3 regions of the Geobacillus sp. 47C-IIb genome follow, and region 3 is predicted to be linked to each of the others. Evidence: a T-box and tRNA genes for the amino acid it is inferred to sense, from the RefSeq annotation. Region 3 holds a T-box; the other regions hold tRNA genes.
The links. A T-box is a leader RNA that pairs with one kind of tRNA and senses whether it is charged. The one in region 3 lies ahead of leuS (leucine--tRNA ligase), so its partner is inferred to be a tRNA-Leu.
Positions count from the first base shown of each region.

Region 1: it encodes a tRNA-Leu, which carries the amino acid that the T-box ahead of leuS (leucine--tRNA ligase) is inferred to sense. The anticodon was not compared.
Region 2: it encodes a tRNA-Leu, which carries the amino acid that the T-box ahead of leuS (leucine--tRNA ligase) is inferred to sense. The anticodon was not compared.

Region 1 covers NZ_CP061473.1:2,546,594-2,548,825, reverse strand. Annotated here, with positions in the region: tRNA gene IC804_RS12880 (tRNA-Ile) at 157-233, opposite strand; tRNA gene IC804_RS12875 (tRNA-Gly) at 239-309, opposite strand; tRNA gene IC804_RS12870 (tRNA-His) at 340-412, opposite strand; tRNA gene IC804_RS12865 (tRNA-Thr) at 421-496, opposite strand; tRNA gene IC804_RS12860 (tRNA-Ser) at 527-617, opposite strand; tRNA gene IC804_RS12855 (tRNA-Ile) at 635-711, opposite strand; tRNA gene IC804_RS12850 (tRNA-Met) at 720-793, opposite strand; tRNA gene IC804_RS12845 (tRNA-Ala) at 811-886, opposite strand; tRNA gene IC804_RS12840 (tRNA-Pro) at 896-969, opposite strand; tRNA gene IC804_RS12835 (tRNA-Arg) at 974-1,047, opposite strand; tRNA gene IC804_RS12830 (tRNA-Leu) at 1,051-1,136, opposite strand; tRNA gene IC804_RS12825 (tRNA-Gly) at 1,144-1,218, opposite strand; tRNA gene IC804_RS12820 (tRNA-Lys) at 1,226-1,298, opposite strand; tRNA gene IC804_RS12815 (tRNA-Thr) at 1,309-1,381, opposite strand; tRNA gene IC804_RS12810 (tRNA-Phe) at 1,395-1,470, opposite strand; tRNA gene IC804_RS12805 (tRNA-Asp) at 1,648-1,723, opposite strand; tRNA gene IC804_RS12800 (tRNA-Met) at 1,728-1,804, opposite strand; tRNA gene IC804_RS12795 (tRNA-Val) at 1,816-1,891, opposite strand; rRNA gene rrf (5S ribosomal RNA) at 1,901-2,017, opposite strand.
Region 2 covers NZ_CP061473.1:2,183,286-2,185,517, forward strand. Annotated here, with positions in the region: gene IC804_RS11110 (SprT family protein) at 1-359, shown strand, start outside; tRNA gene IC804_RS11115 (tRNA-Asn) at 597-671, shown strand; tRNA gene IC804_RS11120 (tRNA-Ser) at 678-770, shown strand; tRNA gene IC804_RS11125 (tRNA-Glu) at 787-858, shown strand; tRNA gene IC804_RS11130 (tRNA-Asp) at 890-965, shown strand; tRNA gene IC804_RS11135 (tRNA-Gln) at 979-1,053, shown strand; tRNA gene IC804_RS11140 (tRNA-Lys) at 1,216-1,291, shown strand; tRNA gene IC804_RS11145 (tRNA-Leu) at 1,297-1,378, shown strand; tRNA gene IC804_RS11150 (tRNA-Leu) at 1,390-1,472, shown strand; tRNA gene IC804_RS11155 (tRNA-Arg) at 1,546-1,622, shown strand; tRNA gene IC804_RS11160 (tRNA-Pro) at 1,627-1,700, shown strand; tRNA gene IC804_RS11165 (tRNA-Gly) at 1,716-1,789, shown strand; rRNA gene IC804_RS11170 (16S ribosomal RNA) at 1,868-2,232, shown strand, end outside.
Region 3 covers NZ_CP061473.1:1,202,082-1,204,313, reverse strand. Annotated here, with positions in the region: gene IC804_RS06035 (MDR family MFS transporter) at 1-917, shown strand, start outside; T-box leader at 997-1,221, shown strand; gene leuS (leucine--tRNA ligase) at 1,298-2,232, shown strand, end outside.

The sequences.
Region 1 (2,232 bases), 1.3 Mb from region 3:
CCCTTCCTCTACTAGCCAATTCAAAGAAGCTGAATGCGTCGGGACAACTCGTAGCCTATTCGATGAAGTAAGGGCTCGTCGCTGAGCTATTGCGGAATAATCAAGAAATGCTCGATTAGTATTATATCGAATCATCTGACAATATGCAATGGAAAATGGTGGGCCTAAGTGGACTTGAACCACCGACCTCACGCTTATCAGGCGTGCGCTCTGACCAGCTGAGCTATAGGCCCATAAAAGCGGGTGATGGGAATCGAACCCACGACATCAGCTTGGAAGGCTGAGGTTTTACCACTAAACTACACCCGCAACAAATATAAATTAAGGAAGAAGAGAAAGGGCGACTAGTGGGAATCGAACCCACGCATGCCAGAGCCACAATCTGGTGCGTTAACCACTTCGCCATAGCCGCCACATTGATGGTGCCGGCTGCAGGACTTGAACCCGCAACCTACTGATTACAAGTCAGTTGCTCTACCAATTGAGCTAAGCCGGCATGATGTAAATTTATTCATGGATAAATGGATGGCGGAGGAGGAGGGATTCGAACCCCCGCGCGCCTTGCGACGCCTCTCGGTTTTCAAGACCGACCCCTTCAACCACTTGGGTACTCCTCCAAAAAGTAACGTAATAATGGTGGACCTTGTAGGACTCGAACCTACGACCGGACGGTTATGAGCCGTCTGCTCTAACCAGCTGAGCTAAAGGTCCGATAATAATGGCGGTGGAGGGGATCGAACCCCCGACCTCACGGGTATGAACCGTACGCTCTAGCCAGCTGAGCTACACCGCCAAATTTATATATTTGAATGGTGGAGCCTATCGGGATCGAACCGATGACCTCCTGCGTGCAAAGCAGGCGCTCTCCCAGCTGAGCTAAGGCCCCACAGGAAAATCGGGAAGACAGGATTTGAACCTGCGACCTCACGGACCCGAACCGTGTGCTCTACCAAGCTGAGCTACTTCCCGTCAACGCGCTCGAGAGGATTCGAACCCCTAACCTTCTGATCCGTAGTCAGATGCTCTATCCAATTGAGCTACGAGCGCAAGTGCCGAGGGCCGGACTCGAACCGGCACGGTAGTTACCTACCCCAGGATTTTAAGTCCTGTGCGTCTGCCAATTCCGCCACCCCGGCAAACGAGTGGAGCGGAAGACGGGGTTCGAACCCGCGACCCCCACCTTGGCAAGGTGGTGTTCTACCACTGAACTACTTCCGCATTGTGATGAGCCATGGAGGACTCGAACCTCCGACCCTCTGATTAAAAGTCAGATGCTCTACCTACTGAGCTAATGGCTCATATGAGGGATGCCGGCTGCAGGACTTGAACCCGCAACCTACTGATTACAAGTCAGTTGCTCTACCAATTGAGCTAAGCCGGCATATCCACAATGATGGTGGCTCGGGACGGAATCGAACCGCCGACACAAGGATTTTCAGTCCTTTGCTCTACCGACTGAGCTACCGAGCCATATGTTATTTTCTACCTCGTTCATTGAATTACCCTGTGCCTCTTCCTCTACTAGCGGATTCGAGGAAGTATGATGCGTCGAGGCAACTCGCAGCAAATTCGATGATGCTGATGCTCGTCTCTACCGACTGAGCTGCCGAGCCGCATGTGATTTTTTATTTCATAGTTTTGAAATAATGGCGGTCCCGACGGGACTCGAACCCGCGATCTCCTGCGTGACAGGCAGGCATGTTAACCACTACACTACGGGACCATTTTGGTTGCGGGGGCAGGATTTGAACCTGCGACCTTCGGGTTATGAGCCCGACGAGCTACCGGACTGCTCCACCCCGCGACGATTGAAAGTGGTGGAGGATGACGGGATCGAACCGCCGACCCCTTGCTTGTAAGGCAAGTGCTCTCCCAGCTGAGCTAATCCTCCATTTATCATGCCTAGCAGCGACCTACTCTTGCAGGGGCGCTGGCCCCAACTACCATCGGCGCTGGAGAGCTTAACTTCCGTGTTCGGGATGGGAACGGGTGTTTCCTCTCCTCTATCACCACTAGGCAACAACAGACAAGTATTATTATAATGAAAAACAGCTTATTGTCAAGCTTTTTTTCATTCCTTCAAAACTAGATAACCGTTTTTGGGGGAAGAAGCCTCCGCTTTTCGTACTGTCTAGCTCCGGCCGCCATCGGCTCGCGACGCTTCGGTCCTGCTGTGGCGGCGACACATTGCATACGCTCCTGTGGCACCACCCACGCAGAACCAAGCTTTGC
Region 2 (2,232 bases), 980 kb from region 3:
ACAACATTGAACTGAACAAAAAATATTACGACATGTTCGGTGAAGAAGAACTCATCGCCATTATCAAACATGAACTATGCCATTACCATTTGCATCTTGAAGGGAAAGGCTACCGTCATCGCGACCGTGACTTTCGTGAGCTGTTGAAAAAAGTAGGGGCGCCTCGCTATTGCCGCCCGCTCAAACAAGAAACAAAAGCAACTAAAGCGATCCATACATACATCTGCACATCGTGCGGATTAGTATATAACCGTAAAAGACGAATCAACACCGACCGTTACGTCTGCGGCCGTTGCCACGGTCGGCTCAAGTTGGCTGAAGATGAAACAAAGCAAAACATTTTACAAAAAAGAGGTTGACAATCAAGATTATCATATGCTAAATTATAAAAGCCGTCGCCAAACGGCGAAACAAATAACAACAAACAAAAAAACATATTGACAAACAACAAGTTGCTCAATATAATAAACAATGTCAGTTGTGACAAACGTCAGTATCGACGGAGTTGTCACGAGCAGTCCTGATGTGTTAGATTTCCTTGGGTTAAAGGGTAAATGAAGGTACAGGAGATTATTTGAAGGATGCTTCTTGATTGTTCCGCAATAGCTCAGCGGTAGAGCAACCGGCTGTTAACCGGTAGGTCGTAGGTTCGAATCCTACTTGCGGAGCCACTTTATGGAGAAGTACCCAAGTGGCTGAAGGGGACGGTTTGCTAAACCGTTAGGTCGTGTCTTTACGGCGCGCGGGTTCAAATCCCGCCTTCTCCGCCACTTTTAATATACACGTGGCCCGTTGGTCAAGTGGTTAAGACACCGCCCTTTCACGGCGGTAACACGGGTTCGAATCCCGTACGGGTCACTTATAACGCGGGGGTCCCCCGCGAATTCACGGTCCCGTAGTGTAGTGGTTAACATGCCTGCCTGTCACGCAGGAGATCGCGGGTTCGAGTCCCGTCGGGACCGCCATTACACCAATCGCTGGGCCATAGCCAAGCGGTAAGGCAACGGACTTTGACTCCGTGATGCGCTGGTTCGAATCCAGCTGGCCCAGCCATTCTTATTTCATAAAAAAGTGTTATGAGCCATTAGCTCAGTAACGAAGATTGCATCCTCGAATTTGCTTCGAGTTGTCTCGACGCATATAGCTTCCTTGAATATGCTTGTAGAGGAAGAGACAGGTAGAGCGAATTGATACTTAGCGTGTTACCTCAGTTATGAGCCATTAGCTCAGTAGGTAGAGCATCTGACTTTTAATCAGAGGGTCGGAGGTTCGAGTCCTCCATGGCTCACCATATTTGCGGGTGTGGCGGAATTGGCAGACGCACCAGACTTAGGATCTGGCGCCTCACGGCGTGGGGGTTCAAGTCCCTCCACCCGCACTGATAAACACGCGGTCGTGGCGGAATGGCAGACGCGCTAGGTTGAGGGCCTAGTGGGGGCAACCCCGTGGAGGTTCAAGTCCTCTCGACCGCATTTTATTAAAATAAAAAACTGTTGACAACGATGAACTGAGTTGTTAAAATAAAGTTTGTCGCTCTCAAAAGATGCGCTCGTAGCTCAATTGGATAGAGCATCTGACTACGGATCAGAAGGTTAGGGGTTCGAATCCTCTCGAGCGCGCCATGATCGGGAAGTAGCTCAGCTTGGTAGAGCACATGGTTTGGGACCATGGGGTCGCAGGTTCAAATCCTGTCTTCCCGATTCGAAAAATCATATGCGGGTGTAGTTTAGTGGTAAAACCTCAGCCTTCCAAGCTGATGTCGTGGGTTCGATTCCCATCACCCGCTCCATGAAAAAGTTGAAATGAGAAACGGTATAATCTCGTTCCTTGAAAACTGAACGAAACGAAGCGCAAGCCAATCAACTTTCTTTTGGAGAGTTTGATCCTGGCTCAGGACGAACGCTGGCGGCGTGCCTAATACATGCAAGTCGAGCGGACCGAACGAGAGCTTGCTCTTGTTCGGTCAGCGGCGGACGGGTGAGTAACACGTGGGCAACCTGCCCGCAAGACCGGGATAACTCCGGGAAACCGGAGCTAATACCGGATAACACCAAAGACCGCATGGTCTTTGGTTGAAAGGCGGCTTCGGCTGCCACTTGCGGATGGGCCCGCGGCGCATTAGCTAGTTGGTGAGGTAACGGCTCACCAAGGCGACGATGCGTAGCCGGCCTGAGAGGGTGACCGGCCACACTGGGACTGAGACACGGCCCAGACTCCTACGGGAGGCAGCAG
Region 3 (2,232 bases):
ATGCGGTGTTTTTGGCGCTTCTTGGCATCGGCAGCGGCATCGTTTTTCCGGTGTCATCGGCGTATGCGGGGGCGATTTGGCCGGAAGGGGGACGGCGGGCGTTCAACGCCTTGTATGTCGCGCAAAACCTCGGTGTCGCCGTCGGTTCGGCGCTCGGCGGGTTTGTTGCTTCGTATTCTTTTTCGTTCGTTTTTTTCGCCAATCTGTTGTTGTATGTTGCGTTTTTGTTGATTGTCGTGGTCGGATTGCGGCGTATCCCGCTTTTGCCCCCGCCGAAAACAAAACGAGCTGCAGAAGTCAAAACATCGACATCCCGCGCCGTCGGATGGGCGCTCGCTCTCCTTTGCGTCGGCTATGGATTGTGTTGGATCGGCTATGTCCAATGGTCGACGACGATCGCCGTTTATATGCGAGAGTTTCATTTGTCAGTCCGGCAATATAGCTTGCTTTGGACGATCAACGGCGCGTTGATCGTCTTGGCGCAGCCGTTGCTGTCGCGGGTGATTCGACGCTTCATGCCGGGGATGAAACGACAAATGGTGATCGGGTTTGCCATTTTCGCCGTTTCGTTTGCCATGCTGTTTGGCGCCGATTCGCTCGGTGAGTTTGTCGCCTCAATGGTGGTCATCACTATCGCTGAGATGGTTGTCTGGCCGGTGATTCCAACGGTCGTGAACGAACTGGCGCCACAAGGGAAGGCTGGATTTTATCAAGGAATCGTCAACGGCACGGCGATGGTCGGACGGATGATCGGACCGGTCATCGGCGGGTGGGTCGCTGATGAATTAGGAATGAAACCGCTCATCGGGCTGCTCGTTGCGTTTGCGTTGTTAGCGGTAGCCGCGTCGCTGTTGTACGACCGCTGGCTGCCGAAGCCGGTCGGGAAGGCCGAGAAAAAAACGACGGCGACTGTATAGATTTCGACTTGCAATTGATCGACAAATTTTTTAAAATAATAATTAAATTTGTTGTTTCGAACGCAAAGGAAGGATAAAGCGAATAACGGTGAAGAGGAGCAGTAACGGGCCTGGCGGACGGCAGAGAGTTGACGGTCGGTGCGAGTCAACCGAAGCCGGCTCGTGAACTCGCCTCGGAGTTGCAGGTGCGAGCGGTCGCGGCCTCGTAGCACTTGCCGTGAATCTGCGTTAAGGAGCAAAGCGGGTGCGCCATTGGCGCGCCAAAAAGGGTGGTACCGCGGGAATTGTGCCTCTCGTCCCTTTTCATTGGGATGGGAGGTTTTTTTATATATATTTCCGTCAATGATGCAAAGTAGAAATCGATGAGGAGGAGTGCGACGATGAGTTTCAACCATCGCGAAATTGAGAAAAAGTGGCAGGATTATTGGGAACAGCATAAAACGTTCCGCACCCCGGATGAAAGCGATAAACCGAAGTTTTACGTGTTGGATATGTTTCCGTATCCGTCTGGCGCTGGCTTGCACGTCGGCCATCCGGAAGGGTATACGGCGACCGATATTTTGGCGCGCATGAAGCGGATGCAAGGGTACAATGTCCTTCACCCGATGGGGTGGGACGCGTTCGGATTGCCGGCAGAACAATATGCGCTCGATACCGGCAACGACCCGGCCGAATTTACGCAAAAAAACATCGACAACTTCCGCCGGCAAATTAAGTCGCTTGGTTTTTCGTATGACTGGGATCGGGAAATTAACACGACTGATCCGAACTATTACAAATGGACGCAATGGATTTTCTTGAAGCTGTATGAAAAAGGGCTCGCCTACATGGACGAAGTACCGGTCAACTGGTGTCCGGCGCTTGGCACCGTGCTGGCGAACGAAGAAGTCATCAACGGCCGGAGCGAGCGCGGTGGGCATCCGGTCATCCGCAAGCCGATGCGGCAATGGATGCTGAAAATTACCGCCTATGCCGACCGGCTGCTCGAAGATTTGGAGGAGCTTGACTGGCCGGAAAGCATTAAAGAAATGCAACGCAACTGGATCGGCCGTTCAGAAGGGGCGGAAATTGAGTTTGCTGTCGACGGCCATGACGAGTCGTTCACAGTATTTACGACGCGGCCAGATACGCTGTTTGGCGCCACGTACGCAGTGTTGGCTCCGGAACATCCGCTTGTTGAGAAAATTACAACGCCGGAGCAAAAACCAGCCGTTGATGCTTACTTAAAAGAAGTGCAAAGCAAAAGCGACCTCGAGCGCACCGACTTGGCGAAAGAAAAAACAGGCGTGTTCACTGGTGCGTACGCCATCCATCC